DNA from 4 places in the Vibrio sp. SCSIO 43136 genome. Region 2 is predicted to be linked to each of the others. Evidence: predicted binding sites of a transcription regulator. Region 2 holds the regulator's gene; each other region holds the start of a gene.

Region 1 (7,736 bases), 1.0 Mb from region 2:
GCTAGTATTCACCTTGCCAAGCGGCACAGAACTTCAAGAACTGCGCCATCAAAGGGCTTTGATAACGCTCTTTATGATGTAAGAGCCAAAACCTTCTTTGCATATCGAGTGGCAAGTTTAGGGCGACCACTCGACCATCTTCAATTGCCCAGCGCGCCGAGCGCATTGATAAGCAGGCAAGTCCCAAGCCAGCGCTTGCGGCATTAATGATCGCTTCTGTGGTATTCAGCTCAAAGGCTTCATGCCAAGTGTCTATTCTGGGGGCGATTCTTTGCAAGAAAAACTCCCGGCTGCCTGAGCCTGACTCGCGTAATATCCAATCGGAGTGTTCCAACGAGCTGGTGGTGAGCGCTTCTTGATTGGCGAGTGGGTGGCTTGCGGCGGCAATCACACACATGGTGTCATCAAACCAAGGGGTGGCGATCAGTTCTGGGTGATGGGTTTTGCCCTCGATGAAGCCCACATCTAACTCATAGTCGAGTAGCTTTTGGCAAATTTGGGCACTGTTAGAGATAAACAGTGCCTGATTGGTGTGCCCACAATCGAGACGAAAATCTTGCAGCAAAAAAGGCACCACCTGATTGCCAATAGTATCACTGGCACCCAAGTGCAGCGCCCCGGTTAAGGGTTGGTTGCTGTTAAACAAGCTGGAGATATCGTCTGAGCGATGCAAGGGCTCGTCGGCCAACGGCAGCAGCTTTTTACCTTGGCTGTTGAGCACCAAACGATTATTGACCCGATCAAACAGGGATTGGTCGAGCTGCTTTTCAAGCTCGGAGAGTGCCATGCTCACTGCTGCTTTGGTCAAAAACAGCTTTTCTGCTGCTGCGGTAATGGTTCTTTCACGAGCAATCGTGACAAACACGGTCAGTTGTTTAAGCGAAGCCGCCATAGGTTCAACATCTCTTAACAGTGGGAAGCTCAATGTAAACTTTGCTGAATATTTTTCAAAGCACAAATTGAGTGCTTTTTTGTTCAGTTGAACGCTAAAACGAGCCTTGGCTTGGGCGAATTTCTTATGCCTGTGTTACTCTCAAATGATTCAAATTCTGAGAAAATAGCCTCTAGTGTTTACTGTATATCACTCCAATCAAGTTGACCTACTCAAGTCGTTGCTGGTGGAACTAATCCGCATCGAGCCGATTTCTCATCCTTTTAAATCTGAGCAAATACTGGTGCAAAGTCCGGGTATGTCTCAGTGGTTAAAAATGGCGCTGGCTGAAGAGTTCGGTGTGGCGGCAAATATCGACTTCCCCCTACCTGCGACCTTTATATGGGACATGTTCACCAAAGTCTTGCCAGATGTTCCCAAGCGCAGTGCTTTCAATAAAGAAGCCATGACATGGAAGCTGATGACGCTATTGCCACAGCACCTAGAGCAGCCGCTATTTTCTCCACTCAAACGCTATTTGGACAATGATACTGATAGCAGCAAACTTTATCAGTTGGCAGAAAAAGTGGCCGATATCTTCGATGGCTATCTAGTGTATCGACCAGAGTGGATTGCTGCATGGGAGCGAGGAGAAGATGTCGCTGAGCTAGAAGAGGAGCAGCCTTGGCAGCCAATTCTATGGCGGGAACTTTATGAGCAGACATTAGAACTTAAGCAGTCGCACTACCATCGTGCCAACATGTATCAAGACTTTATTGCCCACCTTGATAAGTTTGAACAAGGTGATATGCAGCTGCCTGAACGTCTGTTTGTGTTTGGTATTTCTTCATTGCCGCCAAGGTATATGGACGCTTTAAAAGCATTAGGTGAGCACATCGATGTGCATTTGATGTTTACTAACCCTTGCCGGTATTACTGGGGTGAAGTGCGAGACCGTAAGTATCTAGCGAAAGTCGCCGCACGTTCACGCCAGCATGTGGAGTGGAAGCAAGGAGAGCTTAGCTATCAGGGGGAAACGCCACAGCTTAAAGGTTCAATGGAAGAAAACCTGCACCTGCAAGAAGTCGGCAATGGGCTTCTGGCTTCAATGGGAAAACTAGGGCGAGATAACCTTTATCTGCTTTCCCAGCTAGAAGCGCAAGAAGTCGAAGCGTTTGTCGACGTGGATAATTCGACTCTGTTGGGGCAGATCCAAAGTGATATCTTGAACCTGACCGAGCATCAAGATGATGACAAGCTCACAGATAGCTTGCACAAACAAGTGGTAGCGGAAAATGACAGCTCGCTGCAACTGCATGTCTGTCATAGTGCCATGCGTGAGGTTGAGGTGTTGCACGACAACCTGCTGGCAATGTTTGAAAAAGACCCGACTCTCAAACCCCGAGATGTGATTGTGATGGTGGCGGACATCAATGCATACAGCCCAGCCATCCAAGCCGTATTTGGTAATGCACCGGGCGAGCGCTACATTCCATTTTCTATCTCAGACCGTAGCGCCACTCAAGAAAGCCCACTGTTGAATGCATTTCTTCAGTTATTGGCATTGCCGCAAAGCCGTTGTGAGGCATCAGAGCTGCTTGAGCTACTCGAAGTTCCTGCGATCTCTGCTCATTTTGGTTTTGATAATCATCAGTTTGAATTGGCCAAAACTTGGATTGAGCAAATGGGCGTTCGTTGGGGGTTAGATGATACTACTTCTGGCTCGTTTGATTTGCCGACCTTGGGTCAAAACACTTGGCTGTTTGGTGTGCGTCGAGCGCTGCTGGGCTACGCCATGCCTGAGCAAGCCGGTTTGTTTGCTGATGGAGCAGGGGCCATTGCGCCTTTCGATGAAGTACAGGGTATGGACGCAGAGCTTGCAGGCAAGCTTGCCCACTATGTAAGTACCTTAATTGAATACCGTCAGAGACTGGATAAAACCCAAGCAATCACTTTGTGGCGAGATGTGCTTTACTGCATGTTAGATGATTTCTTTGCCCCAGATTTGCAAGATGAACTGGCGCTAAAACACATTCGTGATGCAATAAGCCATTTGGATGAGCAGTTGGAAGATGCTCGTTTTGATCAAGCGATAAGTCCGAGTGTGATCCGTAGTTACCTTGATGATAGGCTCTCTGGCAGTCGAGTCAGTCAGCGTTTTCTCGCTGGGCAAGTCAACTTCTGTACCCTGATGCCAATGCGTTCGATTCCTTTTAATCTGGTCTGTTTACTTGGGATGAATGATGACGCTTATCCTCGCAGCGTACCGCCAGAAGGGTTCGATTTGATGGTCGGTCGCACTCGAGCAGGGGATAGGTCGCGCCGTGACGATGACCGCTATCTGTTCCTAGAGGCTTTACTTTCAGCTCAACAGTCACTGTATATCAGTTATGTCGGTCGTTCGATTCAAGACAATAGCGAGCGTATTCCTTCGGTATTGGTCACCGAGCTTATGGAGTATTGCGCTCAGAACTACTGTTACCAACAAGATCAAGGTTTGGATGTGGATCGCTCAGGTCAAGCCTTGGTGACCAGTTTGACTCATCATCACGCCATGATGCCGTTCAGTCCAAGTGCATTTACTGGTGCGCAACCGAGTTACGCACGCGAATGGCTGCCTGTAGCTAATCGAGAAGGTAAAGCCAGTGACGATTTTAACCATGCACTAGAAGATGCATTTTGGGATGTCACACCACCCTACACACTAGAGCTGGCAGAGCTTCAGCGTTTTTGGCGTTTGCCTGTGCAGTATTTCTTTAATCGTCGACTTAAGGTCTTTTTCTCTGTACCGAAAGCGGCGCTGGAAAGTGAAGAGCCGTTTACTCTAGGCGGATTGACCAGCTATCAGCTCAAGAACGAGCTGCTGCAAGCAAAATTGGCAGAGCCAAATAATCCAGACGTTGCAACCACATACTTTGATGGCCAAAAAGCTCAAGGACGCTTACCCGTAGGTGCTTTTGGAGAGCTTGAGTTTCGCTCAGTAAGCAAACAGGTAGATGACCTATTTAGTACCATCAATGCACTGATTTACACTCCTCAAGAGGACGTTGAGGTGGCACTAGCAATTGAGGTTGAAGGAGAAGTTTGGAACCTCAGCGGTTGGTTAAAGCAGATCTATCAATCAGGCATGTTGCGCTATCGTGTGGGTAGTATTCGTTCTCAAGACATACTGGCGGCGTGGATTGATCACCTGTGCTTGGCGGCGACAGGCGAGGCTAAAAAAACGCATTTGATTGGCTACGCTAAAAAAGAAGGTGTGGTGCATTATCAATTTGCACCAATGCCAAAAGAAGAAGCCACCCTTCGACTTGCCGAATTGCTGAGACTCTATCGTTTAGGTTTGACCCAGCCGTTGGCTTACTTCCCTAAAACCGTATTGGCGGGATTGAGCGAATGCGTAAAACAGGGTAAGTGGTTAGATGACAAACAAGAGTCAGCACACAAAAAAATGGCGGCTGCGTTTGAAGACGGCTTTTTTGTTGGAGAAGGTAGCGATACATATATCCAACGCATTTGGCCACAATGGGATCAAAGCTTGTCAGATGAGGTTTGGAAAACAGCTGGATTGGTCATGCAGGCCGCTATGTTAGCGCTTGAAGAGCAAGAGTAGGGTGGTGGTCGCCAGCAAATCATTATTATGTGTAGGGTGCTTGCTGTACGACCACAGGGTCAGAGGTACCCAAATTCGATGCGAGAGATATTAGTGAGAAAATGATACTCATGCCGTGAGCGAGATCGCATCAACTACGCATAAAATCAGCCAAAACGTTGGACGTTTTAATTTTTAAGTGATTGATCACATTTGGTTAGAAAGAATTCCTATGACATCGGTAACAAATAGCCCGAGCGCACTCAATACCATGACTTTTCCGTTGCATGGCGCTCGTTTGATTGAAGCCTCTGCTGGTACGGGCAAGACCTTTACCATTGCTGGTCTGTATTTACGCCTGCTGCTTGGGCACGGCAGTGATGATAGTCGCCATCAAATGCCACTAACAGTCGATAAGATCTTGGTGGTGACTTTTACCGAAGCAGCAACAGCTGAGCTTAAAGACAGGATCCGAGCTCGCATTCACCAGGCTCGCTTGGCTTTTGCTCGCCAACACAGCGAAGACCCTGTGATAAAGCCACTGTTGGAGCAAGTGCAAGATAAGGCCTATGCTCAGCAGCTACTGCTCAACGCCGAGCGTCAAATGGACGAGGCGGCCATCTATACTATCCACGGCTTTTGTCAGCGCATGCTAACGCAAAATGCTTTCGAATCAGGCAGTCGTTTTAACAATGAGTTTGTCACTGATGAAAGTCAGCTTAAAGCGCAAGTCGTGGCCGATTACTGGCGCAGACACTTCTACCCGCTAGGCTTGGAGCTATCTACCCAAGTTCGAGATTACTGGACAACGCCACAAGCCCTGTTAACTGAAGTCGCCCCTTACCTGACTGGCAGCGAAGTGAAATTTAATATCTCACCACTACAAGGTGGGTTGGAAGCGGCTCACCAAGAGCAACTCGCCTCTATCAAAGCGTTAAAAAGTTTATGGCGGGAGTCGCAAGACGATCTGTTGGACATTATTGCCTCATCAGGGGTGAACAAACGCAGTTACACCAAGAAATCTTTGCCCAACTGGTTTGAGCAAGTATGCTTGTGGGCTGCAGATGACAACACAGGTTTACGCCTACCTAGCAACATAGAGCGCTTTGACCAACAGGTTTTAATCGATAAAACGCCAAAAGGCGAGCCGCCTCGCCATGCCGTTTTTGTCGCTATCCACGAGTTTCTAGCGAATTCATCGAGTCTGAAAGAGCCACTTCTATCTCATGCCGTGGTGGAGTGTCGTGCCATGTTGGCAAAAGCCAAAAGTGAGCGTAACTGGCTTTCATTTGATGATCTATTGACCCAGTTAAGCGCTGCGGTCGATCTGGATGAACAAGGTCTGCTTACTGAGAGGATACGTAAACTGTACCCGGTGGCTATGATCGATGAGTTCCAAGATACCGACCCTCTCCAGTACAGCATTTTCAGTCGTATCTATCTGCCTGACAACCAGTGCGGCTTGTTTATGATTGGCGACCCTAAACAGGCGATCTATGCGTTTCGTGGTGCAGATATCTTTACCTATATTCGTGCCCGCAATGAAGTGAGCGATCACTATACCTTAGGCACAAACTGGCGCTCGACGGCAGCGATGGTGTCGGCAGTCAACGGGATATTTGCTCACGCAGATAAACCTTTTATCTACGATCAAGACATTCCTTTTCATCCAGTCGATGCTTCGCCGGGCGCAGATCAAAAGCTGTGGGTATGTGATGGTCAGCCCCAAGCGGCGTTGAATTTTTGGCTGTATGAAGATGAAGAGATGCAACCCGTTGCGAAAGGGGATTATCTAGAGCAGTTAGCCGATGCGACTGCTTTTCAGATCCAGCATATTTTGACATCGGCAGACAATAAAAAAGCTTGGCTGGCCAAAGGCGAAAAACAACAGGCGATTCAAGCGGGCAATATTGCTGTACTGGTGCGCACGGGGCACGAGGGCAAAATGGTGAAAAAAGCACTGGCGGAGCAAGGTATTGCCAGTGTTTACCTCTCTAATCGAGACAGTGTGTTTGCCAGCAACATGAGTTTTGACGTACTGAGACTGCTGCAAGCGGTACTTAACCCTGAGGATGATCGCACTTTGCGTGCTTGCCTCGCGAGTCAGTTGATCGCCATGTCGACATTGGATCTTGATGAGCTAAATCGAGATGAGAACCGCTGGGAGAGTCTGCTCAATGAGTTTCGAGATTACCGCTTGCTGTGGCAACAGCGTGGTGTGATGCCGATGATCCGTGCGGTGATGGTGAAGCATCATATCGCCGAGCGTTTATTGCACCAACAAGATGGCGAACGTCAATTGACCGATTTGCTCCATTTGGCCGAACTGTTGCAACAAGCCTCGATGGATGTTGAAAGTGATCACGCACTAGTGCGTTGGATGGCGGAAACCATCTATGACATTCAGCAAGGGCTAGCAACTGGTGGTGATGAGCAAATTCAGCGCCTTGAATCGGAAAGTAACCTGGTGCAAATCGTTACCATTCACAAGTCAAAGGGGCTTGAGTATGACTTAGTCTTTGTGCCGTTTGCCTGTGCTTACCGTGCCGCGAGTGAAGGGCGTTATCATGATCAAGAGTCAGGCCATACTGTGGTTGATTTGCTCAAAGCGCCAGAGTCTATTGAGCAAGCCGACCAAGAGCGAATCGCAGAAGATTTGCGCCTAATTTATGTTGCGCTTACCCGCGCCGTGTACGGCTGCTATGTTGGACTAACGCCGATCCGTAATGGCCGTTCATCAAAAGACCCAACAGGGGTTGAAAAAAGTGCCATTGGTTACCTTATCCAAAAAGGTGAGAGCAAATCGGCAAGTGAACTATCGGCCTGTATCGATGAGTTAATCAAAGATCAACCTGTGATGGCGCATGTTAGCCTACCATCACCGCCAGAGTTTCCGTATCTGGCCAAGCAAGTGGAAATGCCTAAGCTTTCCGCCAAACAATTTGCTGGCAAAGTGGAGCGAGATTGGCGGATCAGCAGCTACTCAGGGCTGGTCAAGCAAGGCAGTCATGGTCAGCAAAATGCCTCGGATTTTGATCTGGTTAAGATTGATGAAGACGCAGCCGCTAAAGATCTAGGGCATAACTTGGATGAAGAGCGAACCATTTTTACCTTCCCTAAAGGGGCAAGACCGGGCACCTTCCTCCACACCCTTTTTGAAGAAGTGGACTTTAACTTACCTGCTAGCAATGAGCAGACTCAGGCGATCATCCAAGATCTGCTCGATCGCGAGCAATATGACGCAGAGTGGCTGCCTGTATTAACTCAATTGGTGGA
Region 2 (7,736 bases):
TCTCGATTCCAAAACAGTGGGAACTGGCTTGGGTGGCGCAAGAGACCCCTGCACTTGAAAGGCAGGCGCTTGAATACGTCATCGACGGCGATCGAGAGTATCGAGCGCTAGAACAAAAGCTAACTCAAGCAGAGCAAAATGACCAAGGTACGCTCGCCGCAGAATTGCATGGCCAGATTGAAACCATTGGTGGCTACACCATTCGTGCGCGTGCAGCAGAACTGCTCGATGGTCTAGGTTTTAGCCAAGAGCGGATGAGCTGGAATCTTACCCAGTTTTCAGGGGGCTGGCGAATGCGCCTTAACTTAGCACAAGCGCTGATCTGTCGCTCTGACTTACTCCTACTCGATGAGCCAACCAACCACTTAGACCTAGATGCGGTGATGTGGCTAGAGCGCTGGCTGCAAACCTACCCTGGTACTCTCATTTTGATCTCTCACGACCGAGATTTCCTCGACCCAATCGTGAGCCGTATCATCCACGTCGAAAACCAGCTACTCAACGAATACACTGGTAACTACTCTTCTTTTGAAGAGCAGCGAGCGCAAAAACTTGTGCTGCAACAAGCGATGTTTGAAAAGCAGCAAAAGCAAATGTCACACATGCAAAGCTACATTGACCGCTTCCGTTACAAAGCTTCGAAAGCTCGCCAAGCACAAAGCCGTATCAAAGCCCTAGAAAAAATGGAAAAGGTGCTGCCTGCGCAATTTGATAACCCATTTAGTTTTCAGTTTCGTGAGCCAAGCGCTCTACCAAACCCAATTTTGATGATGGATGAGGTAGCAGCAGGCTACGACGACAATTTAATTCTTGAGAAAATTCGCCTTAACCTCGTTCCAGGAAGTCGAATAGGCTTACTTGGCCGTAATGGTGCAGGTAAATCTACCCTGATCAAGCTGCTCTCTAGCGAACTGAAAGCCAAAGCAGGTGACCTAACTTACTCCCAAGGGGTGAAAATTGGTTACTTTGCACAGCATCAACTGGAAACTTTGCACCCAGAAGAAACCCCGCTTCAGCACATGATGCAAATTGCACCGGACCAAACCGAACAACAGCTACGCGACTACCTTGGTAGCTTTGGCTTTCAAGGTGATAAGGCGCTGGAAAAAGTCGCACCGTTCTCTGGGGGAGAAAAAGCCCGCTTAGTACTGGCGCTTGTAGTGTGGCAAAAGCCTAACTTACTACTGCTCGATGAACCGACCAACCACTTAGATCTCGACATGCGTCAAGCACTGACGTTAGCGCTACAGACCTTTGAAGGGGCGATGGTAATTGTCAGCCACGACCGTTACTTACTTCGTGCTACCACCGATGACCTGTATCTGGTTCACGACCGCCAAGTTGCGCCGTTTAACGGTGACCTAAACGACTACTACAAATGGCTGACCGAGCAACAAAAAGTCGAGAAAAAAGAACTGCAAGCCAACGCACCAGAGAAAAATACTCAAAACAGTGCCGCTGCGAAGAAAGAACAAAAGCGACGTGAAGCTGAATTTCGTAAGCTCACCGCACCAATTCGCAAAAATCTGACAAAACTCGAAACTCAGATGGATAAATTAGGCCAAAAGCTTGCAGAGGCTGAAACCCAGTTAGCAGATACCGAACTGTACCAAGCTGAAAATAAAGCTAAACTTAACCAAGTACTCGCCCTACAAGCCAGCGCCAAAAGTGAGCTTGAAGAGGTCGAGATGGAATGGATGTCCGCTCAAGAGGAGCTTGAGCAAATGGAAACGGAGTTTACCCAGCAATGAGTCAAGAGCACGCCCCTTCCCTCACCCTAGAAAGGCTATGGCAATTTAGCCTGCAATACTACGGTGTGCGGGAGATCGCCGAGGCGTGCCTACATTTGCAAAACCACTATCACGGTAACGTCAATTTGGTCTTGCTGCTGAAATGGCTAGATGAACAAGCATTGGGGCTAGATGATAAACACTGGCCCACACTGCATACCTGCCTCGCTCGCACAGAGACACTGCTACTAAGCTATCGTGAGCTGCGTAAAAAGTTCAAAACCCAACTCCCTGATACCACTTACCGAGAAGCATTGCAGTTTGAACTGCAATTGGAAAAACAGCAGCAATCCGACCTTGTCGACTGCATCAACCATTTACCGTTAAAACCCAACGCTACTCCGTCACTGACTCGGCTCTACTGCAAACAGTTAGGAGCAGACCACCTCATTGACGTATTCTCCCGACCAGCACAAATATAGAGCCGACGTTATGACTATTTTTCGTGCCCCAATCGGGCTTAAAAATCCACATGTTCAAACCCTGTTGCCAAGAATGCTGCGCCGCAGGGCATTATTCCACCCAGTAACCGAGCGGCTTGAGTTACCAGACGGTGACTTTGTTGACTTGGCGTGGAGTGAGTCACCTAAGGCTGCCCAAAATAAGCCAGTGTTTGTGCTATTTCATGGTTTAGAAGGCAGCTTCGACAGCCCATATGCCAATGGTTTGATGCGCGCTTTTGCCAAGCAAGGCTGGCTATCAGTAATGATGCACTTTCGTGGCTGCAGCGGTGAGCCGAACCGTAAGGCCCGAGCCTACCACAGTGGTGAAACGCAAGATGCTCGTTACTTTCTCGAGCAGCTAGATAAGCGCTTCCCAACTCAAGACAAAGTCGCTGTAGGCGTCTCTTTGGGGGGCAATATGTTGGTCAACTATCTCGCTGAGTATAAACACCAACCTCTCCTATCTGCCGCAACCGTGGTATCAGCGCCACTTGACCTTGCTGCCTGTGCTGAACGCATCGAACAGGGTTTTTCCAAAGTATATAGAGAGTATTTACTTGGCTCACTCAAGCGCAATGCCATTCGCAAGCTACCACTTATCAATCAAGAACTCAGCGTTAATGAGCTGCACATCACTAAGCTCAAACGCTTGATCGACTTTGACGAATTGCTAACCTCCAGATTACACGGTTTTGATGGTGCCAACGACTATTACCAGCAATGCTCAGGATTACAGCGACTTAAAGAGGTCTCAGTGCCGCTGCAAGTGATCCATGCGAAAGATGACCCTTTCATGACTGAAGCGGTGATCCCTCGCTTTGCCCTGCCTGACCATATTGAATATCAACTACTGGATAGAGGCGGGCACGTTGGCTTTGTCACTGGTACACTATGGCAACCCCGCTTGTGGCTAGAAGAAGCGCTTCCTGCTTATTACGCATCATTTGTTAGTAAAGAGGTCAACAATGATAATTCCGTGGCAACAGATCGAGTCAGAAACACTGGATAACTTGATCAAAGAGTTCGTCTTACGCGAAGGCACAGATTACGGCTCGCAAGAAATTTCTCTTGATGACAAAATTTCCCAAGTGAAAAGCCAGCTAGCGTCCGGCCAAGCCGTTATCGTCTTTTCTGAGCTACATGAGACGGTGGATATTCAAGTAAACCCTGCAAGAGCATAATTTGCGCCACCCCGAAGTCTTACCGCTCTGATTGTGCAAACAGGTTGAGTTCAACTAAGATAGTTCAACTATATGTTTTTGTGTGCAGGGCATAATAAAAGCGCAATATTCGCTCCTTCCCCTTAGAAAGGGGGAGAGTGGATCGAGCTTCTGATTGGCTTATGCACACAAACTCAAAAATGGAATAATAAAGACAAGGTTCGTCAATGTCAGCTAAACACCCTATCATTGCGGTGACCGGTTCCTCAGGTGCAGGAACCACCACTACTTCTGAAGCCTTTCGCAAAATGTTCAACATGATGGACATCAAAGCGGCTTGGGTTGAAGGAGACAGCTTTCACCGCTACACCCGCCCAGAAATGGACGTTGAAATCCGTAAAGCCAAAGAACAAGGTCGCCATATCAGCTACTTTGGTCCACAAGCGAATGACTTCCCAGCCCTTGAAGCTTTTTTCCGCCGCTTTGGTGAGGAAGGTCAGGGAGAAGTGCGTCGTTACTTACACACTTTCGATGAAGCGGTGCCTTACAACCAAATGCCGGGCACATTTACCCCTTGGCAGCAACTGCCTGAAGACAGTGACGTGCTCTTCTATGAAGGACTGCACGGCGGGGTTGTTGATGGGGATGTGAACGTATCTAAACACGTCGATTTTCTGATTGGCATGGTACCCATCGTCAACCTTGAATGGATTCAAAAGTTTGTGCGTGATACCCGAGATCGTGGTCATTCGAGAGAAGCTGTGATGGATTCCATCGTTCGTTCGATGGATGATTACCTCAATTACATCACACCGCAATTTTCCCGCACACACATCAATTTCCAGCGTGTGCCTACGGTCGACACCTCAAACCCACTTAACGCAAAAGGCATCCCAAGTTTGGATGAAAGCTTTGTGGTGATCCGCCTACGTGGCATGAAACACGTGGACTTTCCATATCTGCTATCTATGATTGACGGCTCATTCATGTCGCGACATAACACACTTGTCGTGCCTGGCGGTAAGATGAGTTTTGCTATGGAGCTCATCGTGCAGCCGATGCTGGTTCAGCTGATTGAAACCGGTAAAATTGGCTAATCGTGAGACACTGTATAAAAAATATCCTCAAGCCGTGATGATGTGCACATTTTTGCGTAGTCGATCACGGTTGAGCCCCGATCAAAGTCAAGAAATGGATTCGGAAACACGTTACTATCTTTATCGAGACACAAGATAGCTTGCAGCGTGGCGTCCGACGTCCTATGCTAGTTGACCAGATCAAATCTGGCTCAGTGCGTACGGAAGCTGCTGAGCATACCCTGCAGAGGAAGTGAAAAATTATGGTTCTAGGTAAACCTCAAACCGACCCTACATTAGAATGGTTTCTTTCACACTGTCATATTCATAAGTACCCATCAAAAAGTACTCTGATCCATGCCGGTGAAAAAGCAGAGACTCTTTACTACATCGTAAAAGGTTCTGTTGCTGTACTTATCAAGGATGAAGAAGGCAAAGAGATGATCTTGTCTTACCTTAACCAAGGTGACTTCATCGGTGAACTAGGTCTTTTCGAAGAAGACCAAGAGCGTACCGCTTGGGTTCGTGCCAAAACTCCTTGTGAAGTTGCTGAAATTTCTTTCAAGAAGTTCCGTCAGCTTATCCAGGTTAACCCAGACATCCTAATGCGCCTTTCAGCGCAAATGGCAAGCCGCCTACAAGTGACGAGCCAAAAAGTGGGTGACCTAGCATTCCTAGACGTAACGGGCCGTATCGCACAGACGCTACTTAACCTAGCGAAGCAACCTGATGCAATGACGCACCCAGACGGCATGCAAATCAAGATCACTCGTCAAGAAATCGGCCAAATTGTTGGTTGTTCTCGTGAGACCGTGGGTCGTATCTTGAAGATGCTAGAAGAGCAAAATCTGATTTCTGCTCACGGTAAGACTATCGTTGTTTACGGCACTCGCTAATTAACGAAATCTGACCAAGATACTAAAAAACCACCAAACATTGTTTGGTGGTTTTTTTTATTCATGAAAGTTAGTTTGTGACAGCTAACTTTACTCATACTGGTTTTTACTGGTCGGTACTTTCGAATATCTTATCCGCAGAGGCGGCAACAAACCCTTGATAAAGCTCACCATCACTTGATGGATAGCGCTTAGCAAACTCGTAAAAGCCGCCAGGAATGGTTTGTTCACCATCATCAAAGCGTACAACCACTTTATCAGCCATGGTCGAAGACTGCTCAAGCAAGACCTCTGCTGAACCTTTCACTTCACCACCGACACTATTGATGGTGAAACCCTCTTGGCTCAAATGGTCATTGACCGCTTGAACCTCTGCGAACTGAGTCAATTGATTCACACTGACGGTAAAATGGTTAGCCCCATAACCGTGTGCTGCCAGCCATGCTGCATATTCACTTTCTTGTGCCAGTTGCTGGTAGTGCTCGAAGCTCAAGGTCCAAGGTCGCCCAGAGTAAAGAAATGCACCATCGTCAAAGTCACCAGAATCCAGCTGTCCAATTAACTGATGCACTATCGCCTGAAGTTCGCTTGAGCACTGCTCTATCAACAATTCACTAATAAATACCTTCGGCAAGTTAGGGTCTGGGTGTTGGAAGTGTTTGGCATAGAGCTTTTTCGCCTCAAAGTGGTATTCGCCACCTTGCTCATAACCCATATCAATAAATGGCTTGGCGAGCACTTCTAGCCCAACCGGAGCTAAAGCGAAGGTTCTCAACGCAATGTGGTCGTTGATCAAAGGTTCATCTTCGGTCAACAGTTGATGCACTTTGTGCGCAGATGGACACATACGAGTAATGTAGTCTTGCCATAAACGCTCAAACATAACTTCAGGGTTCATAAACACTCCTTTATAGGCGAACACCCGGCGATAAGGTGGCAGGAAGCACTGGCGCTTCGCCTTCCATCGATGCCATTGGGTAAGCACAGTAATCCGCAGCATAGTAAGCACTAGGGCGCAGATTACCTGACGCTCCAGGACCACCAAATGGGGCATCACCGCTGGCACCAGTTAACTGACGATTACGATTGACTATGCCAGCTCGGATATGGTCAACAAAGTATTCCCACTCGGCATCATCGGTGGAGACTAAACCTGCGGATAAACCAAAGCGAGTATCGTTAGCTTTCTCTACGGCTTGCTCTAATCCTTGATAACGCACCACTTGCAGTAATGGGCCGAAATACTCTTCATCCGGCAGTTCACTGATGGCGGTCACATCGATAATCCCCGGTGAGACAAATGCCGCTTGTCCCGCTTTCGCCTCAACTAAGCTTGAACCACCAAGTTGCTGCAAACGAGATTGTGCATCTAAGATAAATTGTGCGGCTGCCACTGAGATCTGTGGTCCCATAAATGGTGCTGGCTCAGCAAACGGCTGGTCTACGGCAATGTTAGTCGTGGCAGTAACCAAAGCGTTTAGCAATGCATCCCCTTTATCCCCTACAGGTACGTATAGGCGGCGAGCACAGGTACAACGTTGCCCTGCGCTAATAAAGGCCGATTGGATAATGGTGTACACACATGCGTCCAAATCACCGTAGGCGTCTGAAATCACCATCGGGTTATTGCCACCCATTTCTAGCGCCAGCATTTTGCCCGGTTGACCCGCAAACTGCTTATGCAGGATATGGCCAGTATTGGCACTGCCTGTAAAGAGTACGCCGTCGATACCTTTAGCCTCAGCCAAAGCAACACCCGTTTCTTTGGCGCCCTGCACCAGATTAATCACCCCATCAGGCAATCCTGCTTCTTGCCATAGCTTCATCGCTAACTCACCAGTCCAAGGGGTTTGCTCGGAAGGCTTAAAGACGATGGTGTTGCCTGCAAGCAACGCTGGCACAATATGACCATTGGGTAGGTGCGCTGGGAAATTATATGGGCCAAACACCGCCATCACCCCTAACGGGCGATGACGCAACACGATTTGGTTTCCTGCTGCTTCTTTGGCGTGCTCTCCAGTGCGTTCGTGATAAGCACGGATAGATATCGCAATTTTTCCCGCCATGGCGGCCGCTTCAGTGCGGGTTTCCCAGATAGGCTTACCCGTTTCCTTAGCGATCACTTGTGCGATCTTTTCGCTGTTTTGTTTTACCTTCTCGGCAAAAGCCAACACAATGGCTTCACGCTCAGCAAAGGAGCGCTTCTTCCAGTCGATAAATGCTTTACGCGCCGCAATAACAGCCTCTTCCACTTGGGCTGGTGTTGCTGCCTCGCCTTGCCAAACCGGTTCTAAGTTGTACGGTGATAGCGATTGAAAGCTCTCACCTTTTCCTTTGAGCCATTCACCTGCAATCCACTGAGTCATCGCTC
Region 3 (7,736 bases), 800 kb from region 2:
CAAAAAAGCGGTTACCCACTTAAACTACGCTTACCGCGGCTTAGCGGCTCAGTTGCCAAGTTTAAAAAATGCTTTTGATGAACCAGTTGAGCAGTTCAGTCAAGATATCGGTAAGCCAGGTGGCGTACTGGATCAACACTACGCATACTTGAATGCTAAAGATGCGCTGTACAACAACATCGCAACGCTAGCGACGCAAATCGATCAGGCTATGGCACTGCTGGATACTTTCAACCAAACGGCAGAGTCACAACTACAAGGGTCACTAACCGAAGCAAGTGCGGTTTACGATGAAGGTCAACTTCAAGCGATCGCTATCGGTATAGTGGTATCTTTGATTGCTATTGGTATCGGTTGGCACATTGCTCATAGTGTTCGTGAGCCGATGACTCGCATCATGAGTGCTCTAGAGAGTCTTACCAAGAATGACATGACAGCACGCATCGAAATTCGCCGAAACAACGAATTTAGCCAAGTCGGTCGACATATCAATACACTGGCCGATAGTCTGCACGAAATCTTGCAAGAGCTTAATGAAGCGGCAGAAGATCTAACCTCAGTATCAACATCAAACCGTCAAACGTCGGTAGAAGCCCAAGAGCAACTCAATAGCCAACGTAATCAAACGGCGAATGTCGCTACGGCTATGACCGAAATGGAGCAATCAGTGAGTGAAGTGGCGCAAAGCGCTCAAAGTTCAACCGATATGGTCCGCCAAGTCGAGGCAGCCTCAGAGTCTGGTCGCCAAGTGATGAGCGCTAACATCACCACGATTAACCAGCTTGAAACTCGCCTGACTGAATCAGTCACGGCAGTCGGTGATCTTCAACGCATGAGTGCTGAAATCGGCTCTATTCTTGATGTAATCCGTAACATTGCTGAACAAACCAACCTACTAGCACTTAACGCTGCTATTGAAGCGGCCCGTGCGGGTGAGCAAGGCCGAGGCTTTGCGGTGGTTGCAGATGAAGTTCGCGTGTTGGCAATGAAGACTACTCAATCAACTTCTGAAATTGAAAGTATGATCAGTAATCTTCAATCCAGCTCTAAGGTTGCAGGCAATGTGATTGAAAGCTGTATGAACGATATGGAAGAGTCTGTCTCTCAAGCTTCTAAAGCCAACAGTGCAATGGAAGAGATCCAAGCCCTTATTCTAGAGATCAGCCAAATGAGTACCCACATTACTCAGGCAGCTGATGAGCAGCGTGTGACCACTTCTGACATCGCACGCACCTTGGAAGAGATTAATCACATCGCCAACCGCAGTTACAGCGCGATGGAACAGATTGCGTCTGTAAGTGAAGACCTCACTCAACTTTCAAGCACTCAAAGCGACATCGTTCACCGTTTTAAACTATAAGTCGGTATCACTTCGTTACACTCAGGGGCAATCTAAGCAATAGGTTGCCCTTGTTTTTTATATGGGTTGTCCTTATATCTATAGGTACTTGCTGACTTTTTCTGTTTACTTACCCACTCAAAAGTAAACAACTTCCCTTTTTCCAGCAGGTCATCATTTTTGAGGAAAAGATATGGCCGTACACGTAGGTATTATCGATCAAGACCCAGTTCGACTGATCACCCCCCTGTTTGACCAGCGCACAGTGAGTAGTCACATCGTATTCATCGGTGACGAAAGCCAACAAGATATGTATCAGCGCTTGTCATCCGTTTTGGGCAAACGTGACATAACATCCGAGTTCTATGAAATCCCCTCTGTGGTAAATACTTCCGCTATTAAGGCATCAGTTCAACAACTGGCGGAAGATTTAAAACAGCGTGGCCAAGAAGTGAAGCTAAATGCGAGCTGTGGCCTAAGACACCGACTACTGTCTGTTTATGAAGTATTTCGTACTTACCATTGGCCGATCTTTGTGGTCGAGCCATTTAGTGACAAGCTATGCTGGCTATACCCAAGCGGTGGTCCTGAGACCCACGTACAAGACAATATCCAAATCGAAGAGTATCTGACCATCTTTGGCGCACGTGCTGAATTTACTGATATCGAAATCCCTGAAAATCTCGACCGTAAACTGCACGAACTAGGCCAGCGCTGGGCAAGCAATGCGTTAGAGCTTGGGCCAGGCCTCGCAACTCTGAACTACCTAGCAACAACATGCCGAAAAGAGCAAAAGCTAGATGTGGCACTGACAGAGAAGCAGCAAGGCTATAAAGAGCTGGATATGCTCATTCAAGATTTGGTCAAGACTGAACTTGCGAGTTACAACAGCGGCATTTTAACCTTTGCTAGCGAAGACGCTCGACGTTTTTCTAATGGAGAGTGGTTAGAAACTCTAGTACATAGTACGGTCAAACAGATCCAAGACGAGATGCCAACCATTCAAGACCGCTCTCTTAACGTTCAAGTATATCGTCAACTTGGCGAGCGCGAAGTGCGTAATGAACTTGATGTAGCGACAGTTGTGAACAACAAGCTACACATCATCGAGTGTAAAACCAAAGGCATGAGAGATGATGGTGACGATACCCTTTACAAGCTCGAATCGTTACGTGACTTACTCGGCGGTATTCAGGCCCGTGCGATGTTAGTAAGCTTCCGCCCACTACGTCACAACGACATTACCCGTGCGGAAGACTTAGGATTGGCATTAATTGGCCCCGACGAGCTAAAAAACCTCAAACACTACCTAAAAGCCTGGTTCCAAGAAGCCGGCGGCTACGACGAACTAGCCTAACCCTCTGTTCTCAATAAACAAAGACTCTGTAAACCCAGAGTCTTTTTTCTTTCTCTATGCCCTTGCACCCTTTTTCCCTTAATCCCTTAAACCGATTTCCGTTTACCGTTTACCGAAACTAAAAAAGCCCAGCCTATCTAGGCTGGGCAAAAAGAAAAGTTGTGGTTGGTGCGATTAGAAGTATACGCGCGCACCTACAACAAAGTTGCTTGCTTTATCTACCACTGTTGGAGTAACAGTTACGTCAGCATTGCTGTTCTTGAAACCAGTTGTTTGACCGTCTGCGAATTGGTATTCAACAAATACGCGAGACCAAGAGTTGAACTTGTAAACCGTACCTAGGTAGAAGTTTTTACCGTTACCATCTTCATCACCAGACTCTTGCTTAACGTACTCGTAACCAGAGTAGATTGTCGCTTTGTCGTTAAGTGAATACATACCTGCTAGAGAGAATGCATTCTCATCAATTTGACCTTCTTTATCTAGACGCTCAAGTTTTGCATTGTAGTAAGTAAAGCCAACGGTTGCATCACCGATAGAGTATTCAGCTGTACCTTCAAAGTATGTGTTGCGAAGATCTGCTGTAGCTTTTTTAGTCTCAGTGATATCTGCACTTGCACCTGGATCAATCGCAGCTTCATATTCACCAATTTCATGGCCATTAGAAGTGTTACGACCACCACCAAAGTGAACGCTTAGGTCACCAAAAGAAGTACCAGCGTAAACTTCTGCTAGCTCTTGGTTAGCACCGTCGTTGTCCATACCGTAGTTAGCTGCTAGCCAGAATGCATCGCTATCGTAGTTGTACTTGATAAGAGCATCGTGACGTGCGCCAGAAAGAGTTGCGTGACGTAGACCAGAACCACCGAACCAGTATGAGTAATCAGCGCCCCAAGTTTCATCAGAAACTACCCATTGGCGACCGACTGTTACTTTACCGAAATCACCACTTACACCCATGTAGTGTAGGCGGTTATCTAGGTCTTTAGCGGCTTTCACACCGTATTCAACCTTACCGAATACGTTGATGCCTTCAACAAGAACGTACTCGCCTTTTACACCCATACGAGAAGAACCGTTTGCATACTTTAGTTCTTCACCGTCGTTTTTGTGTAGTTGTGCACGAAGCTGACCATAAAACTCGGCAGATCCTTCTTCCGACTTATAGATTTCAGCTGCGACTGCTGCGTTTGCAGCCATTAGAGATGGGATTACTACTGCTAATAGTGACTTTTTCATTTAACTATCCTGTTTACTTTTTTGTTGTTGTCCTCACCCTTCCTAGGTGAGCTCAGGAGTAAACTAGCAAAGTAATGAAACCGTAACAAGCAGCAGGATATCGCAACAAAATACCTAAAAACATCTAATTTATTTATTTTTAGATTAAAAAACCAGCAGATTGATCTAGAGTATATACTTCAAATACAATCGCGTAATTATGCAGTCTCAAATACGAAACTCGGTGATATAAAACTCACCAACCTCTTTATTAACAAGAACCCCACCAATTGCATAAATAGATAAAAACACCACCATCTAGCATTTTTACTCACACAAAATACTCCAGTAGCACGGAAAAACATCATATAAAACCCATCGGAAACTCATTATAAATGATAAATTCAATAATGAGACACAAATCACAGCACAAAAAAAACGGGCTCTAAAAGCCCGTTGTTTGTTAGGAAATTGTATCGGTCTATAGCATTTTTCTAGCAGCTTCCACTACCACTTTTATTGACCTAGCTTCCGTTTCTTTCAGTGTAGTGTGATCTGGGATCTCTTTTTGTGTACGGTTGATGATAACGCCTGCAACGCAGCCCGCTTTTAGACCCGAACTTGCACACATTGTAAGCAAAGTCGCTGACTCCATTTCAAAGTTCAGCACACCCATGTCCTGCCACTCCTGCATAGAACCTTGGAAACGACGAACCACACGACCTGAGAAAGTGTCGTAGCGCTCTTGGCCTGGGTAGAAAGTATCGCTTGATGCAGTAACACCAGTATGAACCGCCGCCCCACTCTCTTCCGCCGCAGCTTTCATCGCAGTAGCAATTTCAAAGTCTGCAACCGCAGGGAATTCCATAGGAGCAAAGTGTAAACTTGCACCATCCAAACGTACCGAGCCTGTCGTTACGATCATATCGCCAACATTAACATGCGGTTGAATCGCACCTGTTGTACCTACACGTAAGAAAGTCGTTACCCCTAATTGAGCCAGTTCTTCAACTGCAATAGACGTCGAAGGACCACCGATACCTGTAGAACATACTACCACTGGCTTGCCAGCAAGCTCAGCTCGGTAAAGCGTGTATTCGCGGTGGCTTGCTAAGAAAGTCGGGTTATCCATCTCTTCAGCAATTTTTTGTACGCGAGCTGGATCGCCAGGGATAATGGCTAGGGTTGCTCCAGCAAGATCTTCTTTATTAACGCCAAGGTGGAAAACAGTGTCAGACATATATGCTCCTTAATTACGCTATCTTTTTAATATGCGCATGGTATTAGTAGGGAATGGAGCTACTCTACATCAGCAGCCTTTATGGAATCGTGACGCAACTCACGACCACAGCCGCTGTTACATCTGTTATTACACGTTTAAACGATTTGCATCACACTTTTAACGCAAACTTGTCTAAGTTATCAGCACTTAGTGTAGTCAACACTGGTCTAAAATGACTAGGGCGTGCTGACTTTATGCCATCAACACGCCCTAGGGTACAAAGTCACAGAGTCACTTTTCCTCTCAGTTTCTCGGCTCAGCAAGCAAACGAAGTGCATTGAGTGTCACGAGCGCCGTTGCGCCACTGTCAGCTAAGACCGCAACCCATAGCCCTGTGTAACCCAATAGACTGGTCACCAAAAATACGCCTTTTAGTCCGAGCGCCAAAGCGATGTTTTGCTTAATGATGGCAAGCGTTGAGCGAGAAAGCTGTATCATAAATGGCAACTCTAACAATCGATTATGCGTTAGCGCAGCATCAGCAGTTTCCAGCGCAACGTCTGTCCCTGTGCCCATTGCGATGCCGATGGTGGCAGATTTCATCGCTGGAGCGTCGTTAATACCATCCCCGACCATAGCAACTCTATGAGTTTCGCTTAACGCTTCGACATAAGTCACTTTATCTTGTGGCATCAATCCCGCTTTAAAGCCAATACCTATCGACTCGGCCATTGCCTGAGCAGCAATTGGGTTATCTCCGGTTAGCATCAGAGTTTTAATATTCATCTGGTGCAATCTATCAACCGCACGTTTTGCATCGTCACGCAGCGTATCTTGCCAAGCAATAGCGGCAACGACTTGCTGATTGATAGTCACTACCACCACGGTTTTACCCTGATGCTCTAACCGAGCGACTGCTTCCGCCACTTGGGTCGCAAGCGGCGTGCTCACTTTTGTTGGAGATAAAATGGTCACTGCGTCACCAGAAACCAAACCACTGATTCCCGCACCAACCAAGGCCGTTTTCTCTTGTGCTGGCTCTAATACGACCTGCTTTGAGTTCGCATACTCTACCAAAGCTAAGGCCAGTGGGTGCTTTGACCCAACCTCTATCGACGCTGCATACTTAACAATGCGCTCGGCACTGTATTGGGCAAATGGCAATACATCGGTGACTTGTGGCTGGCCTTTGGTTAAGGTCCCTGTTTTATCAAAAGCGACGGTTTCAATAGAGCCGAGTAATTCCAATGCTGCTCCACCTTTAATCAAAGCCCCGTGGCGAGAAGCTGTCGCAAGGCCAGAAGTAATCGCAGCTGGTGTTGAGATAACCAAAGCGCACGGACAGGCTATCAACAACATTGCAAGGCTGCGGTAAATCCATGTTTCCCATGGCTGGGCAAATAAAGTGGGCGGGATAACCATGACTAGCAAGGCTACCAACATCATTAAAGGAGTGTACCAACGACTGAATCTATCAAGGAATCTCTCTAATGGTGCTTTGCGGGCGTCGGCTTCTTCGATGAGATGAAGAATTCGATCAACAGCGTTTTCCCCTTGCTTTGATGTGATCGTCACTTGAACGGAGCGATCTACCACGACAGAACCCGCTAAAATTGCATCTCCTTGTGATTTTTCGACCGGTACTGATTCCCCTGTTAATGCGCTTTCATCGACACTGGTTTCCCCCATCGATACAGTCCCGTCAGCGGGTAACCTGTCGCCAGCGGCAACTTCAATCACATCTCCCGGCTTTAGACTTTGTACAGACACTTGGGTCATTTTTCCATCTATCACCAAAGTGGCATTTTCCGGCACCAAAGCCATCAGAGCCTTGACCCCACTTCTTGCTCTGCCAGCAGCATAAGCTTCTAGGTTCTCTCCCAGCAAAAACAGTATCAGCACCATCGCCGCTTCCACAGTTTCACCAAGATAAAGTGCTCCGAGTGCAGCCACCGTCATCAAGGTTTCAATAGAGAAAGGTGTACCGGTTTGCGCTGACTGCCACGCCTTTTTAGCAATAGGAAGTACGCCAACAAGGCAAACTGAAGCAAAAAGGTAAGTAGCAAAGTCTGGGTACCAGTGTGAGATTAAGGTACTGATTAACATCGCCAGACTCAGGCCAATCAGAAGTGCGTTTTTCTCAAGCCAACTCCAACGTGAATGCGTTTCTGGCTTAGCAGAGTGTGATGAATTTAGAGAAAATCCGAGCTCTTGTATGGCTGAGACCACTATATTTTCACTCAGTGTTGAATCACCCCGCACAATCAGTTTTTCGGTAGCAAAACGTACATTGGCCGTGCTCACACCAGGAATTGCCAATACTGCTTTTTCTACTTTTGATGCGCATGCTGGGCAATCCATACCTGCCACTATCCAGCTAAAGCTTTGACTGGAGCCACCAGCATCGGGTTCATCGTCTTCCAAAGGTGTTTGAGACTCTGAGCAACTGTTGCTTGAACAGCACGCCGATGTTGAGCTCACAGCCGATTTGATCGCAAGGGGTGTTGCTGGTGAACAAGAAGAAATTTTAGGAGAAAAGGTAGGCTTGCTTGAACAGCAAGCCTCATGTTTTTGGCACATAGCGTTATCCTTGAAACAAT
Region 4 (7,736 bases), on a different replicon from region 2:
ACTGCTCGAGAGTAAATGGGAAAGTCAAAATGTTGTGTAATGACAGTGTTGGTGAATCACCTTTGAGTCCACGGCGTTTCCATGGGTAGATGGAAACCATTTGTTCGAGAACTTTAAAGAGATGCAGTGCACCTTGGTCTTTTTCCGCAATCAACAATCCGATGCGCTGCTTATCGAGCTGTGAAAGTAAGTCATCACGGCTGCATAAACAGTGCGCAAGCTCCATGCAGATCTCTAGGAAGTTGCTGTCTTCATGCTTAATGATGATCACTGCATGGTTCGACATTTTGAGCTCAGACTTATAGAGCACCAACTGTTCCCACCAGTAGGTCTCCGAGACGGCATTAGAGAAACGACGTTCGCGGCTGAACTCCATCTGACCACGAATTCGGTTGATCAGTTTACGAGCGCGTTGCTCTAGTTGTCTTTTCGAACTTCGAGCTTTATCCATTCCGATGCGATTGGTTTGCTCTTTTTGCATCTGGATGGAATATTGGCGATATTTCTTAAACGCATTGAGTGCGTGTTGGTAATCGCCGCTCTCTTCAGCCACCACAGATTGCTGGAAACAGATTTGAGACAAAAGCTCGCCGTTATCAAATTTATTGGCCGCCGCTTCGGCTTCAAGTAACAGTTCACCGGCATCAACATAGTTTTTGCGGATAAGTTCAAGACGCGCTCGACTAATGAAAGAGTGAGCTTTCATCCACTTGAGGTCGTGCTTAACCGCGAGTTGGTGCGCTTCAATCGTGGCTTGCTCTGCATCTTCTAACCGCTCTAAGCCAATGAGTGCTAGACCGCGAAAATCTAAGATCTCGGCGCGCCACGTTGGGTCTTGGTGATATTTAAGCGCTTCTTCTGCGCCATCAAGCACCGAAAGCATCTCAACGTAGTTATTGAGTAGGTAGTAATCCCATGCTAAAAGGATTCGAGATTTCCCTTCTAACCAATCGATTCTGGCGTTATTGGCTACCTTAACTGCGAGTTCGTGAGTTGAACGAGCCAGTTGCACATCATCTGTGATGCGCCAAATGTTCCCTAAGCCAATCAAAGATTCGATTTCAATGGCGGTTTCACCAACCAGAGCTGATTGCTCGAGCGCATTAATCCAATATTGCTGTGCGGAGTAGTATTTTGCTTGGCCCCAATATTGTTGGGCAAACACATGGAGTATTTCAGGCAGGTAGTTGTCATTTTCTAAACGGCTTTGCAGGGTATGAGCGAATTTGATCGCTTTCATACCATTGCGGTAATCCATCAAGCTCCAATAACATTTGGCAATGATGATTTGGGCGAGAATTTCGCCGTCGTGAAAGATTAACTGTTGAGCTCGCGCTAAGCACTGTTGGGCTTGCATAAGAGTAGTATCAGGATCGACATCGATACGACTCCTAAGCTGTTCGAGTTCAGTTTCTACCAGAAGTTGGGCTTTATCCAAAAGTTGAGTCCAAGCAGTTGAGTTTTTTACCAATAGCAATATTCATTATACGGTGCAGTCACTTAAGTAGATACCGCTAATACAATGATCATAGCCGCATTTTGCTGAATCGTCGTCTTTTTGCCCGGCGTTCAATTGGCTGGTTGCTCAATTTTTGACCGTGAATCAGGATAAGAGTGCTTTAAGCGTCAAAGGTTTGTCTGATAAGCCCATTTGCTGAGCAGGCGTCAATCCATCTTTATGTTGGTAGCATAAATTATGCCATGCACGGAAAATATCTAGCAGCGGTAAAAGACCACCTGGTCGTAATTTCCTGCGGGGCTCATTGACAAAGCTTTCAAACAAAACGTGGAATCTTTGCTGATAAAACTCAGGCTGATTCGTGGTTGCATGCTTCAACCAATATTCGCTATCGTTGCGCTCCCCAGCAAGATGACAGATGCCTTTACTTGCTTTCTGGTGCGACTTAATCGCCCATCGGTCACGCCACCAACCAACATGCACGATGTCAATTTTTTGGTCGGTATATGCCGCATCCCATTGGCTGTCTTCTTCTACATAGATTAAGTCAGCAGTTTTGTTTTGGATCGGTTTACGGTAAATGCTTAACGCCGCCGAACGCAGCACAGGGTCTTGAGGCATATACAAAATGACGGGCTTATCTTCGCCACAAGAGTTAAGGATATTCAGATAGTGCGCATAGCTGGTGTATGGCGGCCTGATCAGTGCCCCTTTTGATGGGTGATTGAAAGCGGCGAGGTTACCCATAGGATCTTCGACATTCCCACGCGCCAAAATTTGTTGATACTTATGGTCAATTTTCTGGCGTAGGTTGTCGCTGTTGGTGCTCGGTAGCGCTGCACCTTCAGGAGAATATTCACTCGAAACAAAGCGAGCGGGAAATTCATAAGGGTTGTGTAGTTCAGTGCCTTGAGGCTCTTCATCAAAAGAGTAGTTCACGTGCTGACTATGTACATAGCCAGAATTTGCGTCGCAGGTAACAAACCAAAATACGCCATTATTGCTTTTTGGTTGTAGCGGGGTGTATTGAGAGGCCAAGGTAAAGCTATCGGCGTGCTTTAACCAGCGAGCGTCAAACATCGCAAGTTTGCGTCGGCAACGACTAGCAATTTGATCAACGTGATCGTAAAAGGTTTTTGGGTTGATGCTAAGTTTTCGGCAGATTTCTCGTACCGAATAGCCTGTGAACAGATAACCGAGCAAAACTTCTTGCAGGGTTATCTTGGCATTACTTCCCGACCATTTATCAACGAAGGTCGATTGACAAACTTTACAGCGGTATCTCTGACGATCGCCGCTAAAGCCAAATGAATGGTAGAGATGTTTGTGGGTATGTACCGTTTTACCAAAGCTATCACACTCAGGGTTTCGGCAGGCAGGAAGGCCGTCGCTGTGAACGTGGCGTAAACGCGTCAGTTCGTTAACGACCTCCTGATTATTAAGTAAGGGGGGGAAAGCACCGCATTCTCGACAAACCATCGCTGGACGCTTTGGGTTTGCGTGCTGCAAAACATAATGCTTTGCATCACTCAATCCAAAGTTGTCACACGCCAATGTTTTACAAAAGTTGAGTTGCAGACCTTCGGCGTCCTTTGGTAGTTGGTCGTACGACACAATCGCCCCCTCGGGATAATTCTTAAATATTGATCGCCGTTTCTAGAGCAACTTTCATCATGTCATTGAACGATTTTTGGCGATCTTCAGAAGAAAGTTTCTCACCACGTAGAATGTGGTCAGATACGGTAAGGATAGTTAGCGCTTTTGCACCAAGGTCTGCGGCTACACCGTAGATACCAGCGGCTTCCATATCGACGCCTAAGATGCCTAGCTTCTTCATCGTTTCGAAGATTTCTGGCTCTGGTGTGTAGAACAGATCAGCTGAGAAGATGTTGCCCACTTTGATTGGTACGTCTAGCTCACGGGCTTGTTTTACAGACTCTTCTAACAGTCCAAAGTCAGCAATGGCTGCGAAGTCATGGTTTGCAAAACGGATTCGGTTAACTTTAGAGTCGGTAGAAGCACCCATACCGATCACAACGTCCATCAGTTTAACGTCATCACGTACAGCACCACAGCTGCCCACACGAATGATGTTCTTCACGCCGTAATCTGCGATCAGCTCATGAACGTAGATGCAGCACGAAGGAATGCCCATGCCGTGGCCCATCACAGATACTTTTTTACCTTTGTATGTACCTGTGTAGCCAAACATATTACGAACGTCACATACTTGCTTTACATCGTCTAGGAAGGTTTCTGCGATGTACTTTGCACGTAGTGGATCACCTGGCATCAGAACAGTTTCTGCAAAATCACCAGCTTGTGCATTGATATGTGGGGTAGCCATAAAGTTGAACTCCATTGCTTGGTAACTGTGGAAGGAGCACAGTGTATTACCAATATTGTTGAAATAAGTTGTTTCGTTGGATGCAATATTAGCCTTGTAAACAGGAGCTCCTTGCGACGGTTGTCACAAAAACACTGAGGTTATACTTTTTTTTGGTCATTGATAACTAATTCTGTTGAAAGGGGGAAGGCAATCGATTTGCTTACTTGTACAGAGAAAACTCATGTTGTACATGATAAATGTTTGTACAACTTTTAGGGTTGTGCTATAAAAGTTGTACAAACAAAAAACTTGTAGAGGGTGAGTTATGGAAAACGTAATTAAGATTGGTGTGAGCGCATGTGTCGTTGGCCACAAAGTTCGTTTCGACTCTGGTCACAAGACCAGCGCATTTCTTTCTAAGGAGCTCAGCCCCTACGTAGAGTTTATGCCGATATGCCCTGAAGTGGCGATCGGTATGTCGGTACCAAGACCAACCATTCGTTTGCAATTTAAAGGGGAACGCATTGCTTTGGTCGAGACGAAGAATACAGACAACGAACATACCGATAAGATGGTGGCATTTTCCGACCAAAAGGCACGAGAGTTGATTGATGAGCAACTGTGTGGCTACGTGGTATGTCGCAACTCTCCAACTTGTGGCATGGAGAAAGTCAAAGTCTACTCAAAGCATAATGCGGAGAAAATTGGGGTAGGTTTGTACACACAAAAACTGATCGAGCACATGCCTTGGTTACCTATTGAAGAAGATGGCCGCTTGACCGACCCATACTTGAAAGAGAACTTCATTCTACGCGTGTTTGCATTGAGTGACTTTTATCAAACCATGGGTGACAACCCAACCGCTGGTAAGGTCGTTGCATTTCACTCTCGCTACAAGTTGACCTTGATGGCGCACCACCCAGAGTCCTACAAGGAACTCGGTCGCTTAGTTGCAAACTTGGGTGATGTAGACATTGATTCTTTTATCAATGAATATAGATTGCTGTTTATGAATGCCTTGAAACACCGTGCCAACCGCAAGACAAACACTAACGTCTTGATGCATTTGCAAGGATATTTGAAAAACTCGTTGGACAAGCAGCAAAAGAAAGAGCTAGCGGAATTGATTTTGGATTATCGTAGCGGTATTTCTCCGTTACTCGCCCCGTTGACTCTGATCAAGCACCATTTGAGTCTTCACCCTGACGAGTATCTGTCCCAGCAGTGTTTCTTTCAGCCTTACCCACAGGAGTTACGTTTAAGATATGGGATGTGAACCAAAATACGCAATACGAGATGTTTCAGAAAAAACGGGCGTAAAGCCAGTCACACTACGAGCTTGGCAGCGCCGCTATGGCTTGGTTCAGCCAGAACGCACTGAGAAAGGGCATCGTCTTTATTCTGATGCCGATATCGAATTAATAAAGACGATTCAGAGCTGGTTAGAGAAAGGCGTATCCATTGGTAAAGTCAAAGAGCTACTCAACTCGGACTCATCTCCAGTTTTTGAGCAGCAAGATGAAGCGCCACAGCTTGCAGAAGTTGAATCAGTCTTGGCTGCGATTGCAAAGCTGCAGTACACCAAGAGCGAACAGATATTGAGCGGCATTTTTAAAGAATACCCAAGCCATATCGTCATCGAGCAAGCAATAAAGCCTATTTTAACCACTTTGGAAGTGGTCAAGAACAGTCAAAAGTCTCTGCAGTTAGGGCTTTTTAACTCTGTCGTGACTAGTGTCGTTGGAAAAATTGTCGACGCAGAAAACAAGGCTGGCAAAAAAAATAAGCTCCTGATGGTTAGCTTTGATGCTTTTGGTTCAATCCACGCTCGTATGGAGCTGGTTCAGAAGGTCGAGCAAGGTAATAGAGTGGTTTTAATCGAGTCCGTTGAAGACCTTGGCGGTCTTAAGGATATGCTGGCGACAGAGTTGTACACCGCCGTCTATTTTTATGCCAGCCAAGATATCCCTGCTAAGTTGGTCAGCAATATCAAAGAGCTAAAACAGCAGGTTAATTGTGAGCTCGAGGCTTGTGAACTGCTGACTACACTACATTTCAATTAGACTCAATCGGGGTTGATATGCAATTAATTTGGTTTCGACGAGACTTACGTACCATTGATAACCCCGCACTTTTGCAAGCGATTAAGTCGGGGCAGCCAGTGGTGGCGGTTTATACCGCTACGCCATTAACTTGGCAGTCTCATAATGTAGCCCCTATTCAGACAGACCTAACTTATAGACGATTACATTGCCTCAAACAGTCTCTCGCTGAGTTGGGCATCCCGCTACTTTGTTCATCCTTGCCAACCTACGCAGATAGTGCGGAGGCTGTGGCGACGCTCGCTGAAACAGTTGGTGTAAGTGCAATTCACAGCAATCTAGAGTATCCCATCGATGAATCCCGCCGAGATGCATTACTAGATAGCAAGCTTGCGGCAAGCGACATCGAGATTTTTTGGTATCACGACCGTTGCGCTATGGTGCCGGGCAGTGTAATGAATCAACAAGGCGCTTACTTCAAGGTGTTTACACCTTTTAAAAAGGCTTGGATAAAGCAGTTTCTTTGGCATGAATGCTCTGTGACTGCACCAGAGGCAGTAAGGCAACAAGCCAAGTTACCCCAGCTACCACAAGGCTGGACTGAGAATATTCCTGAGAGCGATGGAAGTAGCGATGCTTACCCTGTAGATGACCAAGCGTTATCGAGCCGACTGAACCAGTTTGTTGAGCTGTCAGCCCCCGACTACAAGCTGCGTCGTGACTTTCCGAGTCAAGCGGCCACGAGTCAACTCTCTCCCTACTTAGCTATCGGTGCAATCTCCGTCAAGCAATGTTTGGTGTCGCTACTCAATGTTCGAAATATTGATGAGCTGGGTGAAGGAGAGCACACCTGGCTGAGCGAGCTGATCTGGCGTGAGTTTTACCAGCATTTACTGGTCTTTGAGCCTCGACTTGCCAAAGGAGAAGCCTTTGTGAAGTGGAGTGAAAACATTATCTGGCACTCTCGTAACGACTGGCTTTTAGCGTGGCAACAAGGGGCAACGGGTTATCCTATAGTGGATGCGGCCATGAGGCAGCTCAACCAAACTGGCTGGATGCATAACCGTCTGCGCATGATTGTGGCGAGTTTCCTCACTAAGGATCTATTAATAAACTGGCGAGAAGGGGAGCGCTACTTCATGAGCCAGCTAATCGACGGAGATTTTGCTGCCAATAATGGCGGCTGGCAATGGTCAGCATCAACGGGATGTGATGGACAGCCTTATTTTCGTATCTTCAATCCGATCACCCAAGGGGAAAAATTTGACCCTAATGGGGAGTTCGTCCGCAGGTGGTTGCCAGAGCTATCTGGCGTGCCAGACAAATTTATCCATAAACCTTGGCTTTGGCAGGGGTGTCAGGATCTCGCATATCCTTCACCAATAGTTGATCACAGCATACAAAGAGGATTAGCCTTAGAGATGTATCAACAAGCCAAAGAGATGGGTAATGAGTAAAACATGGAGCGTGCTTGCGTTGTTGCTGCTGACAGGCAGTTGCTTTGCAGCTCAATTTGAATTGCCAAAAGATGGCAGCCGTATCGTGGGGAAAGTACAACGTCACTTGGTCGGGGAAGGAGAGACCTTCGCCCAAATCGCCAAAGATTACGATATTGGTTTTCTCTCTTTGATGGCGGCAAACCGCGGGGTTGACCCATTTTTACCTGCCGAAGGCACCGTGCTGACGATCCCTTCCATGTTCATTCTTCCCCCCGTTGAGTACAAAGGTATCGTGATCAACTTGCCAGAGCTGAGGCTCTATTACTACCCAGAAGGCACTAACCAAGTTCACGTGTTTCCTGTTGGCATCGGACGTATCGGGCGCGATACACCGCAAATGAAAACCCACGTTTCGGTGAAGATTCCAAATCCGACTTGGACGCCACCGGCCTCAATTCGTAAAGAGT

The links. Region 2 encodes CRP, which controls carbon source genes, mostly activating them, when cyclic AMP is high. Its sites were predicted from a motif close to TGTGANNNNNNTCACA; they were not measured.
Region 1: recB (exodeoxyribonuclease V subunit beta) is a predicted target of CRP. The motif match lies at 4,596-4,611, and genes of this name have one in related genera.
Region 3: udp (uridine phosphorylase) is a predicted target of CRP. The motif match lies at 5,243-5,258, and genes of this name have one in related genera.
Region 4: deoD (purine-nucleoside phosphorylase) is a predicted target of CRP. The motif match lies at 3,919-3,934, and genes of this name have one in related genera.

Annotation. Positions count from the first base shown of each region.
Region 1 covers NZ_CP071848.1:2,437,086-2,444,821, reverse strand. The annotation lists gene J4N39_RS11605 (YaiI/YqxD family protein) at 1-5, shown strand, start outside; gene J4N39_RS11600 (LysR substrate-binding domain-containing protein) at 2-892, opposite strand; gene recC (exodeoxyribonuclease V subunit gamma) at 1,068-4,481, shown strand; gene recB (exodeoxyribonuclease V subunit beta) at 4,693-7,736, shown strand, end outside.
Region 2 covers NZ_CP071848.1:268,035-275,770, reverse strand. The annotation lists gene J4N39_RS01310 (ABC transporter ATP-binding protein) at 1-1,751, shown strand, start outside; gene J4N39_RS01305 (TIGR02444 family protein) at 1,748-2,212, shown strand; gene J4N39_RS01300 (hydrolase) at 2,223-3,242, shown strand; gene J4N39_RS01295 (YheU family protein) at 3,199-3,414, shown strand; gene J4N39_RS01290 (phosphoribulokinase) at 3,621-4,490, shown strand; gene crp (cAMP-activated global transcriptional regulator CRP) at 4,733-5,365, shown strand; gene J4N39_RS01280 (DUF1338 domain-containing protein) at 5,472-6,263, opposite strand; gene astD (succinylglutamate-semialdehyde dehydrogenase) at 6,274-7,731, opposite strand.
Region 3 covers NZ_CP071848.1:1,065,004-1,072,739, reverse strand. The annotation lists gene J4N39_RS05090 (methyl-accepting chemotaxis protein) at 1-1,360, shown strand, start outside; gene J4N39_RS05085 (DUF1887 family protein) at 1,533-2,696, shown strand; gene J4N39_RS05080 (porin) at 2,871-3,935, opposite strand; gene udp (uridine phosphorylase) at 4,396-5,154, opposite strand; gene J4N39_RS05070 (zinc/cadmium/mercury/lead-transporting ATPase) at 5,440-7,716, opposite strand.
Region 4 covers NZ_CP071849.1:539,623-547,358, forward strand. The annotation lists gene J4N39_RS17130 (hypothetical protein) at 1-1,438, opposite strand, end outside; gene J4N39_RS17135 (lactate dehydrogenase) at 1,604-3,073, opposite strand; gene deoD (purine-nucleoside phosphorylase) at 3,096-3,806, opposite strand; gene J4N39_RS17145 (YbgA family protein) at 4,114-5,064, shown strand; gene J4N39_RS17150 (MerR family transcriptional regulator) at 5,054-5,851, shown strand; gene phrB (deoxyribodipyrimidine photo-lyase) at 5,869-7,287, shown strand; gene J4N39_RS17160 (L,D-transpeptidase family protein) at 7,280-7,736, shown strand, end outside.